2 regions of the Cryobacterium sp. TMS1-13-1 genome follow, and region 1 is predicted to be linked to the other one. Evidence: predicted binding sites of a transcription regulator. Region 1 holds the regulator's gene; the other holds the start of a gene.
What was found. The regulator HrcA, encoded in region 1, represses chaperone genes, less so after heat shock. The targets are predictions, from matches to a motif close to TTNGCACTCGNNNNNNNCGAGTGCNAA.

Region 1 (7,845 bases):
ACGGCAGCGATTATCCGGCGCTGCGCGAAGCACTGGACAAACTCAAGTTGTCTGACGCCAGCCTCGGCTACGAGCCGGAGACATCCGTCGCCCTCGGTTTCGGATTTCGCTGCGGGTTTCTCGGCCTGCTGCACCTCGAGATCATCACCGAACGCCTCGAACGTGAATTCAACATCGACCTCATCACCACGGCGCCGAGCGTGCCCTACGAGGTCACCACCGACGACAAGCGCACCATCACGGTGACCAACCCGAGCGAGTACCCCACCGGTAAAATCGCCAAGGTGCTCGAACCCATGGTCAAGGCCGCGATTCTCGCGCCGAAAGACTACGTCGGCGTCATTATGGAGCTCTGTCAGAGCCGCCGTGGCACCCTGCTCGGTATGGAATACCTCGGCGAAGACCGGGTCGAGATTCGCTACTCGATGCCGCTCGGTGAGATCGTGTTCGACTTCTTCGACATGCTCAAGGGCCGCACCGCCGGCTACGCCTCGCTCGACTACGAACCCTCCGGCGAGCAGGAGGCCGACCTGGTCAAGGTCGACATTCTGCTGCAGGGCGAACAGGTCGACGCGTTTTCTGCCATCGTGCATCGGGACAAGGCCTACGCCTACGGCGCGCTGATGACCGGGCGCCTGCGCAAGCTGATTCCGCGCCAGCAGTTCGAGGTGCCCATTCAGGCCGCGATCGGCGCGCACATCATCGCCCGCGAAAGTATCTCGGCGATGCGTAAAGACGTGCTGGCCAAATGCTACGGCGGTGACATCTCGCGCAAGCGTAAGCTGCTGGAGAAGCAGAAAGAGGGCAAGAAACGCATGAAGATGGTCGGCCGGGTCGAAGTGCCGCAGGAAGCCTTCATCGCCGCGCTCAGCGGCGACATCGAGACCAAAGACAAGAAGTAAAGCGGATGCGCAGGGCCACCTTCACCGACGCCGCCGTCAGCTACGCTGCCATCGGCGGTACGCTGGCGCCCGACCTGATGAGCTATCCGCCCAAGGGCTACCGGCCGATGGAGCAGAGCGTCAGGCTCGGCAGTTCGCCGGAACGCTTTGAAGCCGCGACGAAGTTGCTGATGACGTGGGGAATCCAGCGCGGCAGCGGCATGGAGGTGACCGACCTCGAAAACGGAACCGGCGTGCAGTACACGCCGGTGACTTTTCAACCCGACGGCACGCCGGCGGGTGGGCAGCAGCATCCGGTCAATGAAGCGACCTTCGCTGAGGATGGCACCCCGTATATTGCGAACGGTATGACGGCCACACTCCAGATGCGGGTTGGACCGATCCACGTGACCGCGCCGGTGCGGGTCGTCTACGTGATCGACGAGGCCGCCCGCATCGGGTTCGCCTACGGTACCCTGGCCGGTCACCCGGAGAGTGGTGAGGAATCGTTCATCGTCGAGCACCGTGAGGACGACTCGGTTTGGTTGACGATCCGCTCCTTTTCGCGGCCGAGCACCTGGTATTACCGACTGGCCTGGCCGGTGCTGCGCTTTCAGCAGGCCAAATTCACCAAGTTGTATCTGCGGGCTTTGCACCCCGCGGGTGCGATCAAATAGAACGTACTGGAGCACCACCCATGGCCGGACCCCACCCCATCGGCGACCCGGCACCCGACGACGGCCTTCTGCCGGCCTCGGCAGCCGTCAACGCCGCTGAACGCGATTTCGGCGTCTACCTGCACGTGCCGTTCTGCCGGGTGCGCTGCGGCTACTGCGATTTCAACACCTATACCGCGACCGAACTGCGCGGCGTCAAGCAGAGCGACTACGCCAGCCAAGCCGTGCTCGAGGTTGAGGCCGCCAGCCGCATCCTCACCGCATCGGGCGTGCCCGAACGCCCGGTGGCAACGGTGTTCTTCGGGGGAGGCACTCCCACGCTGCTGCCGGTCACCGACCTTGCGAAAATGCTCGGCGCCGTGCGCGACCAGTGGGGCTTGACCGACGACGCCGAAGTGACCACCGAGGCGAACCCCGACTCGGTCGATGCCGCCTACCTCGGCGCCCTCGCCGAGGCCGGCTTCACCCGGGTGTCCTTCGGCATGCAGTCCGCGGTGCCGCACGTGCTGGCGACCCTGGAACGCACCCACGACCCGGAGCGGGTGCCCCTCGTGGTGGACTGGGCCCGCGCCGCCGGCCTCGACGTGAGCCTCGACCTCATCTACGGCACGCCGGGAGAGTCGCTCGCCGACTGGCGCACCAGCCTCGAACAGGCGCTCAGCCTGCACCCAGACCACCTCAGCGCCTATTCGCTCATCGTCGAAGACGGCACCAAACTCGCGCGGCAGATTCGCCGCGGCGAGATCGCCCCGACCGACGACGACCAACAGGCCGACTTCTACGAACTCGCCGACGAACTGCTCGCCGCCGCCGGCTATGACTGGTACGAGGTTAGCAACTGGGCTACGAGCGACGTGCACCGCTCCCGCCACAACCTCGCCTACTGGACCGGCCAGGACTGGTGGGGCATCGGCCCCGGCGCCCACAGCCACATCGGCGGGGTGCGCTGGTGGAACGTCAAACATCCCGCAGCCTATTCAGAGCGGATGCTCGGCGGCCTGTCCCCGGCAGCCGGTCGCGAAACGCTCGACGCGCCCACCCGCGAACTCGAGGGCATCCTGTTGCAGAGCCGCATCCGCACCGGTATCCCGGTCGCATCGCTGTCAGCGGACGGACGCCGAGAGGTGGCCGGCCTGATCGCGGACGAGCTCGTCAACGCCAAAGCTGCCCTCGCCGGGACCATTGAACTGACCCTGCGCGGACGGCTTCTGGCCGACGCCGTGGTGCGGCGGCTGAGCGACTAAGAGCGTGCGCTAGCTGAAAAATCTGATGGTCAGCGGGTAGGAATACCCCTGGCCGCGGTTGGCCGCGAGTGCGGCGAGGATCGAGAAGATGATGCCGAGCACCCAGGCCACCGGCACAATCAGGTAGCCGATCAGGATCGCCGTCAACGCGGTGCCCACCACATAGACGATCATCAGGGTGATCTGAAAGTTCAAAGCCGTCGCACTGTGGGCACGAACGAACGGCCCACGATCGCGCAGCACGAGATAGCCGATGAGTGCGGGAACAAAGGCGAAGAGGATGCCGCCGACGTGAATCAGGGTCGCCCACATCTTCTCGTCGGCCGGACTCATCGGCGTCGGCGGGACGCTCTGCGCGTACGGGTTTTGCGGCGGGGTGGATTCATACGGATTTGTGCGTGAATCGTTCTCGGACATGCGGTCTCCTGTTCGAGCGTGGTCGGTCTGGACGCGGTGGATCTGGCGATGGGTTGCCGACGACATCCAGGGAAGAACCATTGCGTGCAATAGCACTGTGTGGGGTCGGACAAGCCAAGCCAGACCCCTCCAGACTAACCGTCCGAGATGCGTATTGGACCGGGCCGCGCGCTACTTGATCAGGCGAATCGCGACCGGATACCGGTAGTTCTGGCCGTCCTTGGCCTTCAGAAACCCAATGATCGAAAAGATGACTCCGGCCACCCAGAGCAGCCAGGTCAGGCCGATGAGCAGGCCGCCGATTCCGAAGGTGACGATCGCCAGGATGAACGAGACGACATTTATTGCGACGTATCCGATCACGAGGGTGATCTGAAAGTTAAGCGCCTCCTTCGCCTCGGTATTGGTGAGGCGGCCGCGGTCCTTGAAGACCAGCCAAATGATCAGCGACGGAAGAAAGCTCAGGATGCCGCCGAGGTGCGCAAACGAGGCCCATTGCCGGTCGTCGGCCTCCGAGAGTGGGGCTGCGGCTGTAGGGGGGCCGTATGGGCTGCCCGTACCGGGCTGCTGGCCATACGGCGGCTGCCCAGCATTAGGGTCACGGTAGTTGGAATCACCGGGAGGTTGTGCCTGTGGATCGCTCATGATCGTGCCTTTCACTGAACTCCGGAAGGAGCGTATAGCGGTAATTAAACGCTCGGTTCGCGATACTGGCAATGGGTGCGCTCAGCCGGAACACGGCCGGTCGCGATAGTATTGGCAGTCAGTGGATGCGAGTGCCAACGACGTGCCGGCAAACCTGCGTTCCGGCGTGCTCGAGGCGCGCCGACCCGGGGCATCCGCTCAATTGAAGCTGGACCGGAAAAAGAGGAAGGCGGGCGAAATGGTTTCCGACCGTGGGCTCGATGTGCTGCGCGTCATCGTGCAGGACTACGTCGCGTCCCGCGAACCCGTCGGCTCCAAATCCATCGTCGACCGGCATTCCTTCGGTGTTTCCGCCGCGACCATTCGCAACGACATGGCCCTGCTCGAAGAAGAAGAGCTGATCGCGGCGCCGCACACCTCCTCGGGGCGTATCCCGACCGATAAGGGCTATCGGGTCTTCGTCGACCATCTGGCCGACCTGCGTCCGCTGACCCCGGCCCAGCGTCAGGCCATTGAAACTTTCCTGGGTCACTCTGCCGACCTCGACGAGGTCCTCGTGCGCAGCGTGCGTTTGCTCTCGCAGCTCACCCACCAGGTCGCGCTCGTGCAATACCCCTCGCTGTCCCGCGCCAGGGTTCGGCACATCGAGTTCGTGCCGCTGACCGAGACGCGCATCCTGTCGGTGCTGATCACCGATTCTGGCGGGGTCGAGCAGCGGGTCATCGACCTGCCGCGGGCATTCGACGAACAGACGCTCGGCGAACTGCGCGCCCGACTCAATGTCACGGTCGTTGGACTGGGCATGGCCGAGGCGAGCGTCGCCCTCGCCGCGAGCGTCTGGCCGGGATCGCCGGCGCTGCAGCCGATCGTCGACCTGATCACGCGAACCGTCGCCGACCAGGTCGGAGCCAACCGTCAGGAGAAGCTCGTCATGGCCGGGGCCGCAAACCTGGTGCGCACCGAAGACGACTTCTCCGGCAGCATCTATCCGGTACTCGAAGCTATCGAAGAACAGGTCGTGCTGCTGCGGCTGTTCGGCGAGATGGAGACCGACCAGCACGGCGTTTCGGTGAGTATTGGCCGGGAGAATGCGGCCTTCGGCCTGCCGGAAGCGAGCGTGCTGACCAGCGGCTATACCGCAGGCGGCAACCTGGCCCGGCTGGGCGTGCTCGGGCCGACCCGCATGGACTATTCCAACAATATGGCGGCCGTACGCGCCGTCGCCCGGTACCTCTCCCGCCTGCTCGGCGAGACCTGAACTTTGTGCCATTTAGACTCTGTGCCATTTAGGCTCTGTGCCATTTCGAACAACCATCATCAAAAAATCAAGGAGAGCCACCTTTGGCTGACCATTACGAAGCGCTTGGCGTTGACCGCGACGCGACCACCGACCAAATCAAGAAGGCCTACCGTCGCCTCGCCCGCGAGCTGCACCCCGACGTGAACCCCGGCGCCGAAGCATCCGAACGGTTCAAGAGCATCACGCACGCCTATGACGTGCTGAGCGACGCCAAGCAGCGCCAAAAGTACGACCAGGGCGGCGGCCAGAACGGCGGCTTCGACGGGCAGAACTTCGGCAACTTCGGCGACATCTTCGAGACCTTCTTCGGCGGCGGCGGCGGCAGCAGCCGTGGTCCGCGCTCGCGCCGCGAACGCGGCCAGGACGCCCTGATTCGAGTCGACCTCGACCTCGACGAGGTCATCTTCGGCACGCACCGCGACCTGGAGGTCGACACGGCGATCGTCTGTGAGACCTGCAAGGGCTCCTGTTGTGCGCCCGGCACCTCGCCGATCACCTGCGACATCTGCCACGGCACGGGCAGCATCCAGCGCGCCGTGCGCTCCCTGCTCGGGAACGTGATGACGTCAAGCCCGTGCGGTTCCTGCCGCGGTTACGGCACCATCATCGCCACCCCGTGCATGACCTGCTCCGGTCAGGGCCGCATTCGCGCCCGCCGCACCGTTCCGGTCGACATTCCGGCCGGCGTCGACACCGGCCTGCGCCTGCAGATGCCCGGCAGCGGCGAAGCCGGCCCGGCTGCCGGTCCCAATGGTGACCTGTACCTCGAGATGAAGGTGCGCCATCACGACGTGTTCAGCCGTGACGGCGACGACCTGATGTGCTCGCTCGACGTGCCGATGACCAGTGCGATTCTCGGCACCACCGTCACCGTCAAGGCTCTTGACGGTGACATCGAGGTGGAGATTCGCCCCGGATCGCAGAGCTCAGAGGTACTCACGATCAAGGATCGCGGCATCACTAAGCTGCGCGGCAGTGGCCGCGGCGACCTCAAGGTCGGCATCCACGTGCTCACTCCGACCAAGCTCGACCACAAGGAACGCGACCTGATCGAACAGTTCGCAGCCCGCTACGCGGCTCCGGCACCGACCCTGAGCCAGTACCAGCAGGGCTTGTTCGCGAAGCTGCGCGACCGGTTCCTCGGCTGACGTGGCACATTTCTACCTGCAGGAAACGCTCCGGGCGGCGCAGTGCCGCCCGGGGCAGGTGGTCACCGTGGACGGCGCCGAGGCGCGGCACGCGGTCACGGTGAGCCGGGTGCGCCCCGGGGACCGGCTCCGCCTGGGTAATGGGGCCGGGTTGCTGCTGGAGGGAGCCGTGCTGACGGCGGACGCTCTGCAGTTGACCCTCCTCGTCGATGACGCGAGCGAGACGGCGGCGGCGACGCCGCGCATCCGCTTGGTGCAGGCCCTCGCCAAGGGTGACCGGGACGAACTGGCCGTTCAGGCCGCCACCGAACTCGGCGTCGACGGCGTCATCCCGTGGTCCGCAGCCCGCTCCATCACCAAGTGGGACGGCGCGAAGATCGCCAAAGGCCACGAACGCTGGAGCAGCATCGTGCGTGAGGCCAGCAAACAGTCGATCCGAGCTTGGCTGCCCGATGTCGCCCAGCTGACCAGCACCAAGCAGCTGGCCGTTTTGGCCGCCACGACACGGATGCTGCTGCTCGACCCGACCGCGACCGGTCGCCTCACCGAGGTGGCCGTCCCCACCGACGACCGCGACATTCTGCTCGTCGTCGGCCCCGAGGGCGGAATAACGCCGGCCGAACTGCTCCTGCTCGAGCAGGCCGGCGCGAGCCAGGTACGCCTCGGCGACACCGTGCTGCGCACATCGACCGCGGGGCCAGCCGCCCTCGCAATCCTCAATGCGACTTTGGGTCGCTGGTAGAGCGTGCCGCTGGTAGTGCGTGCCGCTGATAGCGCCGCTTAAGATAGAGGTATGTCTTCTTCCGTCGCCCAACCGACCATTTTCAGCCGCATCATCGCGCGTGAGATTCCGGCGACGATCGTGGCCGAAACCGAGCACATCATCGCCTTCCTCGACATTGCACCCAAAGCCCCGGTGCACGTTGTTGTCACCACGAAAGACCCTCAGTATCAGAACGTGGTCGAGCTCGCCGCCGGCAATCCCACCCTGCTCGCCGAACTCGTCGCCGTGGCCGAGCAGATCGCGGCCGAACGCACCAACGGACAGTTCCGTCTGGTGTTCAACACCGGGGCGGCCGCCGGCCAGACGGTCTTCCACGTGCACGCGCACGTGCTCGGCAGCCCCGAAGCGTCTGATCACCTAGGGGAGGACTCGCTTGGCGCCCTCTGATCCTTTTAAAGCTGACTCCAACAGGGAGCTGCGCTTCACCGTTGACGGCGTCGCCATGGTGCGCCTGCTCGGTCCCGAAGACCGCTACCTGAACACCATCGAGGCCGCCTACCCGAAGGTCGACGTGCACGTGCGCGGCAACGACGTGACGCTCGGCGGCTCGGCCGACGACGTCGAGGCCGTGCGTCGCCTGATCGAGGAGCTGCAGTTGGCCCTGCGCACCGGCCACGACCTCGGCCAGACCGAAGTGGCCACCGCGGCACGGATGCTGGCCGCCGACAGTTCCGTGAGCCCCTCCGCTCAGCTCGGCGCCCCAATTCTGACCGCCCGTGGCAAGAGTATTCGGGCCAAATCGATCGGCC
Region 2 (7,845 bases), on a different contig from region 1:
TGAGCAGAAGTGCGCTCACGCCGACGAGCGCGACACCGGTAACGAGGGTACGAACGGAGCGGGAGGCGGAGGCCTTCGCGAATACGCTCATGTTGCTCCTTGATAGATAACGAGAGGTAAGTCTGGTCAGCCGATTGACTGCCGTGGTGACAGATTAGGCAATCAAAGACACAGAAACCTACCTGTGCGTGTTACAACCGGGTAAAGCGATCAAATCGTTACGAACGGCGACCGGTCACACCCTGATAATCAATGGTTTGCTCCTGCCCCAGCGCATACACGCATTCGCCCCAGGAGAGGCAGACGGCCATTCCCGAAATCACCTGCGGCCAGCCGGCATCGAGCGATGCGCCCCCGTCGTCCCCGGTGATCACGGCGGCCAGGGCGGCCGTGATCAGACCGTCGTAGGCCTCCGCGCTGCCAGAGGTGGCGTTCAGTCCCGGGTCGGCGGTCTTCAGACGCACGGTGAATGCCTCGTCTGCGGCGAGCGGTGTGCCACCGTTGGCGAAGTCACCCAGTGATACCAGAGCGGCGCTGCCAACGGAGCTGTGCGCATCCGCTGGCAGCGCGGTCGTCGCGTCCCACAAGACCAGGTCAACGCCGCGAGCGGCGAGGTCGGCGTAGGCGGCGGCGAGGTCACCGGCCGAGTTGCGATGCACGAGTTGGATCGGCTGCGTCGGCGTCGCCTGCTCGGCCAGAATGTCGCGCAGGGCGAGCTCGGTGCCTGCCACCTGCGCTGCGCCGCTCGCAGCATTGTCCCCGGTGGTGGGAAAGAGGGTGCCGATGCTCAAGGTTCCGTCACCGCTCGGAGCGGCCGTGACGACCGCGGCCGGGGTCGTGCTCGTCACGGCCGGGGTCGTGCTGGTGCAGCCGGTGAGGGCCAGGGCGCCGAGCAGAACGACGACGGTGAGCGTGCGACGGGGCATCTAAAATCCTTTGGTACGAGCTGAGGTGACGTGTCGGTTCAGCGTATCGGCTGGGCCGGACGGGGGTTCGGAGCTAGATCGGACGGTATTAGGCAGGCTCAAGCGCGCTGCGACGGGGTCCGCGGCCGGAGGCGACCATATCGACCATCAGTATGATCAAGGCCACCCAGACCAGGGCGAATCCGGCCCAGCGTTCGAGCGGCATCGCCTCGTTCAGAACGACTACGCCGACGAGAAATTGAATGACCGGCGCGACGAACTGAATGAGTCCGAGTACCGTCAGCGGCAGGCGCCGGGCGGCGGCGGCGAAGAGCAGCAAGGGAACAGCGGTAATGACCCCGGCCGCGAGCAGGCCAGCCGTGTGCCAGCCGGAGACGGTGCCGAAGGTGAGGCCGGACATGCCGGAAACGACCAGAAGCTGAATGATGGCGACCGGGGCCAGCCAGGCCGTTTCGAGGGTGAGGCCGGTGACGGCGTCGACGTTCGGGCCGACGCGCTTCTTGATCAGCCCGTAGAAGCCGAAGGAGAACGCGAGGATGAGCGAGATCCACGGCAGCGAGCCGTAGCCGACCGCCAGCACGATCACGGCGAGAAAACTGATGCCGATGGCCACCCACTGCAGGCGGCGCAACCGTTCGCGCAGCACGAAGACGCCCAGAAGCACCGTGACGATCGGGTTGATGAAGTAGCCGAGGGCCGCTTCGACGACGTGCCCGGTGGTCGCGGCGATCACGTAGGTCTGCCAGTTGACGAAGATGAACGCACCGGCCAGGCCCATGGTCCAAACCAGACGCGGCTGCTTGAACGCTCGCCCGAGCACGGTCCAGGTGCGGGTCACAGTAATGATCAGGGCGCAGAAAACGAGGGAGAACAGCACCCGCCAGGCCACGATTTCGAAGGCGCCGGAGGGGATGAGCAGCAGAAAGTAGAGCGGCAGCACGCCCCAGAGGCCGTAGGCCAGGCCGCCGAAGACGAGGCCGGTGCGGTGGGTGGCGCGAGCGGCCGAATCGGCCGGTGCGGCGGCATCCGTCATAAATATTCTCCCTGCCGAGACACTAACTGCGCAAACAAAAACTCCCGAATGGCCAGGCCATCCGGGAGTTTCAGTCTAAAGACCAATTTCAGTCTGAAGGCTAGGTAGTGATGAAACCTACTTAGCGCACGACCACAGCGAGCACGTCGCGAGCGGAGAGGACCAGCAGGTCATCGCCACCGAACTTGACCTCGGTTCCGCCGTACTTGGAGTAGATGACCTTGTCGCCGACGGCGATGTCGAGGGGAACGCGGTTGCCGTTGTCGTCAATGCGGCCGGGGCCGACTGCAACAACTTCGCCCTCCTGGGGCTTTTCCTTCGCGGTGTCAGGAATGACCAGACCTGATGCGGTGGTCTGCTCTGCGTCGACCTGCTTGATGACGATGCGATCCTCGAGCGGCTTGATGGAGACCGACACGGTTGACCTCTTTCTAAGACTTGGGTTAGCAGACTCACAGCGAGAGTGCCAAGTGAAGTTTAGGGGGGATGCTGGCACTCGCGCAACGTGAGTGCCAGATCGGGCCGTTTGGTACCGTTGCAGAATGGATCGAACCGAGCTCGTTGAGCTGCTCTCCCCCGCGAGTTTACGGCTGCTGGATTCCCTGCCGCCCTACGAGGCAAACGGTGATGTGCTGAAGCTCGTGAGCGAGCTGCGCAAGGCCGGGCACGCCCCCGGACTCGTGTCGGCCGTGTTGAGCCAGTCGCGACTGCGGGCGAAAGCCGTGGCCAAGTTTGGAGAATTTGCCGAGCGGATGCTGTTCACCGAGGCCGGTCTGGAACAGGCGACCCGGTTGCGGGTTGCCGCACTGCACGCCGGGCGATTCGCCGGGCTTGAAGCCACCCTCGGCCGCGCGCCGCGGGTCGCGGACCTCGGCTGCGGCATCGGCGGCGACGCGATGGCCCTCGCCGCGATGGATCTGCCGGTCGTGGCCGTCGACGCCGACGAGGTCACGGCCACGGTTGCGAGCTACAACCTGGCCCCGTTCCCCAATGCCTCCGCGTTGCAGGCCGACGCCGAGACGGTTGATCTGACCGATTTCGACGCGGTCTGGCTCGATCCGGCCCGGCGCACGAGCGGGCACAGCAACACCAAGCGGCTCACCCGCTCCGAGGATTACTCCCCCTCCCTCGACTTCGCCTACCTGCTGGCGGCGACGCTACCGCTCGGCATGAAGCTCGGGCCCGGCCACGATCGCGACCAGATTCCGGTCGACGCGGAGGCCCAGTGGGTGTCGGTGGATGGCCAGGTGGTGGAGATGGGACTGTGGTTCGGCGCTCTCGCTCGCCCGGGCATCCGTCGATCGGCGTTGCTGCTGACCCGGGATGGCGTGCAGGAGCTGAGCAACGATGCCGACAGCGAGGACGAGCCGGTCGGCGAACTCGGCCACTACGTCTACGAACCCGACGGCGCGGTCATTCGGGCGCGACTGATCGGCGATCTGGCCCGCTCGATGAAGGCCAGCATGCTGAGCGAGGGAATCGCCTACCTGACCAACGACATTCTGGTGCCCACGCCGTTCGCAACCGCCTTTCGGGTGCTTGAAACGCTGTCGTTCGACGAGAAGAAGCTGCGGCTCGCGCTGCTCGAGCGCCGCATCGGAACGCTCGAGATCAAGAAGCGCGGCGTCGACGTTGATCCCGCGACGCTGCGCACCCGGTTGAAGCTCAAGGGGCCGGAAGTCGCGACGCTGATTTTGACCCGGGTGGCCGGACATCGGGTCGCGCTGCTCGTGGAGCGCGTGCGCTAACGGTTGGCCTACAGCAGGGGCAGCACGGTCTGGCTGATGTAGACGAACCAGCCGGCCGCGAGCAGAATCCCGACGATGCCGCTCGCCAGGCCGCTGCTCCAGAGGGCACGCGCCCGATGCTCGGTGGTGCGCGCGATCAGGGCGAGGACGATCGCAACGAGCGCGATCGGCAGGCCGAACACTCCGAGCACGCCGAGCGCGAGCCCGACGAACCCGCAGACGACGGAGGCGACCGAGAGTCGGCGCCGGCCGGTGATGCGCCGCACCTCCGCTTCGGTGTAGCTGTACGGCACGAACTCGGTCGGGGCGGTGACGGTCGATTCCCAGCTGAGCTGGCTGCCCGGGGGCGCGGGCGCACGGGTGTAATCCCGATGCGTGTCGGAATCCTGGTGCGGTGTACTCATTGCTGTCCTCGTGCTGCGAACCGGGTGGGTTTAGTAGGGCTCGCTCACACCACTGTTGGCGATTCCGACGAGCAGCCCGATGGAACCAATGAGCACCAAAATTCCAACGACGAAGCCGAGGTAGCCGACAATCAGACCACCGAGGGCGAGGCCGTAGCCCTTTTCGCCGGTCTTCTTGATCTGGCTCAGGGCGATGTGGCCGGTGATGATGCCCACGATCGAGATCGCGAGGATCGACGTGACGAGGGAGATGATCGACAGAACGTTGTACTTGTCCTGCGGGTTCTGCTGGCCATACGGGTTCTGACCGGTCGCGGGATTCTGACCATACGCGGGAGCCTGGCCGTAGGCGGAGGGCTGCGTACCCGGCGCCGGATAACTTGGATAGGCCGGCGCGGCGGGGGGAACGCTGGCACCGGCCGGATTCGAGTTCGTCGGGCCGCTGTTCGTCGGTTCGACGGGGGGCTGGGTGGGATCAGACATCTGCGGTCTCCTTCATAGTTTCGTTCGGTGGTCGCCCTGCCAGATTATCCCGTTAGCGGGTACCCGGCGACTGGGCGTTGCTCAAACCTGGATCTGACCGACCGGCAGGGTGGAATCGGCGCCGAATTCGAGGGTCGAGGGCTCATGCCCGGCCATGATGAGTTGCGCGCCGAGGGCGGCGATCATGGCGCCGTTGTCGGTGCAGAGCGAGAGCGGCGGGATGCGCAGGACAACGCCGGCAGCATCCGTTCTCTCGGTGGCGACCTGGCGCAGTCGAGCGTTGGCGATGACGCCGCCGCCGAGCAGCAGCCGCGGCACGTCGTGGTCGGCGCACGCAGCGAGAGCCTTGGTGAGCAGAATGTCGACCACCGCCTCGCGAAAGCTCGCCGCGACGTCGGCTGTCGGCACGGGCTCGCCGGCATCCTGGCGCTGTTCAACGAAGCGGGCGACCGAGGTCTTGAGGCCAGAGAAGGAGAAGTCGTAGCGGTGCGCGGCCATGTCCTTGGGCTGGCTGAGTCCGCGCGGAAAGCGGATGGCCTTCGGGTTACCGAGGGCTGCGACCCGGTCGATCTGCGGCCCGCCGGGGTAGGGCAGCGAGAGCAGCCGGGCGACCTTGTCGAAGGCTTCCCCGGCGGCGTCGTCGATGGTCTCACCGAGCAGCTCGACGTCGCTGACCAGGTCGCGCACGAGCAGCAGCGAGGTGTGCCCGCCCGACACGAGCAGCGCGATCGTCGGGTACTCGAGTGGCTCGGTGTCGTTGGTGTTGGTAGCGCCGCGCAGCAGGTCGGCGCCGACGTGGCCGACGAGGTGGTTGACCGCGTAAATCGGTTTGTCGAGGGCGACGGCGAGCGCCTTGGCGGCGCCGACCCCGACCATGAGAGCTCCGGAGAGCCCCGGACCGCAGGTGACGGCGATGGCATCGAGATCACTCAAGCGGATGCCGGCCTCGGCGACGGCCGCGTCAATGGCCGGCACGAGCTCATCGAGGTGGGCTCGCGCGGCAATTTCGGGCACGACGCCGCCGTAGCGGGCGTGTTCGTCCATCGAGCTCGCGATGGTATTGGAGAGCAGGGTGGTTCCGCGCACGATGCCGATGCCGGTCTCGTCGCAGGAGGTTTCGATGCCGAGTACGAGCGGTTCTGATCGATTCAGGGCGGTGCGGTTCATGGTCGTCACGGATTCTCCGCGGAGGTGGGCACGGCTGATTCTGGGGCGGTGAGCATAGATTCCAATTCTGGAATATTCAGGCGCATGACGATGGCGTCGACGTTGTCGGGCTGGTAGTAGCCGCGGCGCACGCCGACCTCCACGAATCCGAGCCGATCGTAGAGGCGTTGGGCGCTGGGGTTGTCGGCGCGCACTTCGAGAAACACCAGCCGGGCGCCGCGTTTGCGGGCCTCGGAGATGAGGGCCTGCATCAGGGTGCGTCCGAGGCCGTGGCCGCGGGCCGAGTCGGCGACGGCGATGGTCTGAATGTCGCCCTCGGTGGCTCCCTGCGGGGTGAGCAGCCCGGCGTAGGCCGCGATGTTATCCGGGTCGTCCGGGGGAAAAGCAACAAGGTAATAGCAGGCGGGGTCGCCGAGATCCCGGGCCATCATCGGCGGTGACCAGGCATCGTTTTCAAAGATACTGGTTTCGAGGTGCATGATCGCCGCGAGGTCTGCCTCGTGCGCACGGCGCAGCTGCCACGTCATCGGCTGACCCGCTTGGGTCCATTCGAGAGCGTGACGTCGGGTGAGCGCAGATACAGCGGCTCGTTCGCGGCAAACGGGCGCCGATGGGCATAGTTGAGTTCGGCGACCAGGCCGAGTTCCCCGGCCGACACCGTGGCGGCGTCGAGGCGCGGCCAGAGCGCGTGCTGCCAGGCGGGCTCGTCGAGTTCGGCCGGTTTGGCGAGTCCGGGTGGGCCGACGCGCACGGGCAGGCCGACGGCATCCGCTTCGCTGTAAGCACTCCAGTAGATTTCGCGGCGGCGAGCGTCGGTGACGACGACGAGCGGGCCGGTGTGGCCGCGACGGTAGTGGCCGTAGGCGATGGCGTCGTGGCTGATCACCGGCACGAGCGGCTTGCCGGCGCCGAGGGCGAACACGCGCGCCGCGGCGATGCCGACGCGCAGGCCGGTGAACGGGCCCGGGCCCATGCCGCCGACCACGCCGGAGAGATCCGCCGGGGTGATCTTCGCGTCAAGGAGGCAGTCGAGAATGAACGGGCCGACGATTTCGGCATGGCGCATGGTGTCAGCCTCGCCGCGTTCGGCGATAATTCCGCGGTCAAGGTCGACCACGGCGACACTCGTGCCGGCAGAGGTATCGATGGCAAGTAGCACCCGCTCAGCCTAGCTTTGATGCGGCAGGCGCTGCGCGCGTCGGCCGCTGCGGCTGGAGGGTCAGATCATCCGTCGAAAGGACGAGAGTCAGCGACCGAGGGAACGGTAGCGGGCCAAGCGACGCGGAAGTAGCTCGTCAACGGGCACCGTGGACAGCGTGGACAGCTCGTATTCGATGGCTTCAGCCAGCCGCTGGCAGAACGCCCGTCCTTCGTCGGCGGCGTCGGGGCGCTCGTCCACGATGTGGTCGACGATCCGATTGGCGTACAGCGAGGCCACGTTCACGCCCTGAGCCTCCGACATGGCCGGTGCGAACTCGGTGTTGTGGTGCACGATGGCACTTGCCCCTTCGGGAGGAAGCGGCGACAGCCAGGAGTGTTGGGCGGCGATCGTACGGTCGGCGGGCAGCAGCGCGAGCGCCCCGCCGCCGGCACCCTGTCCGAGCAGCACGGACACGGTTGCCGACCGCAGGCCGATCAGCTCGTGCAAAGAGCGGGCGATTTCCCCGGCCATGCCGCCCTCCTCGGCCTCCTTCGACAGCGCGGCCCCGGCGATGTCGATCACGGTGAGCAGCGGAAGCCCGAGTTCTTCCGCAAGGCGCATGCCGCGACGGGCCTCCCGCAGCGATCCGGGGCCCATCCTGGTGTCTTGCGAAGGCCGCGGCCGGATGTGCCCGAGCACGATGCAGCTCTGCTGCCCGAACCGTGCCATGGCGAGCATGAGCCCCGGGTCCTTCTCACCCTCGCCCGTGCCGTTGAGCGGCAGCACGTCGTGCGCGCCGTAGGCGAGCAGCTGGCGCAGGTCTGGTCGCCGCGGGTTGCGCGAAATCTGAATGGATGCCCACGCGCCGCTCGCTGCCGGCCGCACGTTCAGGGTCTCCGGTGCCGCCACCGGCGTGGAGGCCCGGTCGGTGAGAATTGTGAGG

Region 2: a site for HrcA is predicted at 2,449-2,475, ahead of groES (co-chaperone GroES). Genes of this name have one in related genera too.

Annotation. Positions count from the first base shown of each region.
Region 1 covers NZ_SOGX01000010.1:741,844-749,688, reverse strand. The annotation lists gene lepA (translation elongation factor 4) at 1-902, shown strand, start outside; gene E3T31_RS12860 (DUF1990 family protein) at 908-1,558, shown strand; gene hemW (radical SAM family heme chaperone HemW) at 1,579-2,802, shown strand; gene E3T31_RS12850 (DUF4870 domain-containing protein) at 2,812-3,219, opposite strand; gene E3T31_RS12845 (DUF4870 domain-containing protein) at 3,391-3,864, opposite strand; gene hrcA (heat-inducible transcriptional repressor HrcA) at 4,103-5,122, shown strand; gene dnaJ (molecular chaperone DnaJ) at 5,206-6,312, shown strand; gene E3T31_RS12830 (16S rRNA (uracil(1498)-N(3))-methyltransferase) at 6,314-7,054, shown strand; gene E3T31_RS12825 (HIT domain-containing protein) at 7,106-7,483, shown strand; gene E3T31_RS12820 (PhoH family protein) at 7,539-7,845, shown strand, end outside.
Region 2 covers NZ_SOGX01000009.1:186,971-194,815, forward strand. The annotation lists gene E3T31_RS09065 (ABC transporter substrate-binding protein) at 1-91, opposite strand, end outside; gene E3T31_RS09070 (hypothetical protein) at 219-926, opposite strand; gene rarD (EamA family transporter RarD) at 1,015-1,959, opposite strand; gene groES (co-chaperone GroES) at 2,081-2,377, opposite strand; gene E3T31_RS09085 (class I SAM-dependent methyltransferase) at 2,502-3,707, shown strand; gene E3T31_RS09090 (hypothetical protein) at 3,716-4,111, opposite strand; gene E3T31_RS09095 (DUF4190 domain-containing protein) at 4,142-4,594, opposite strand; gene tsaD (tRNA (adenosine(37)-N6)-threonylcarbamoyltransferase complex transferase subunit TsaD) at 4,676-5,761, opposite strand; gene rimI (ribosomal protein S18-alanine N-acetyltransferase) at 5,767-6,288, opposite strand; gene tsaB (tRNA (adenosine(37)-N6)-threonylcarbamoyltransferase complex dimerization subunit type 1 TsaB) at 6,285-6,920, opposite strand; gene E3T31_RS09115 (carboxyl transferase domain-containing protein) at 7,008-7,845, opposite strand, start outside.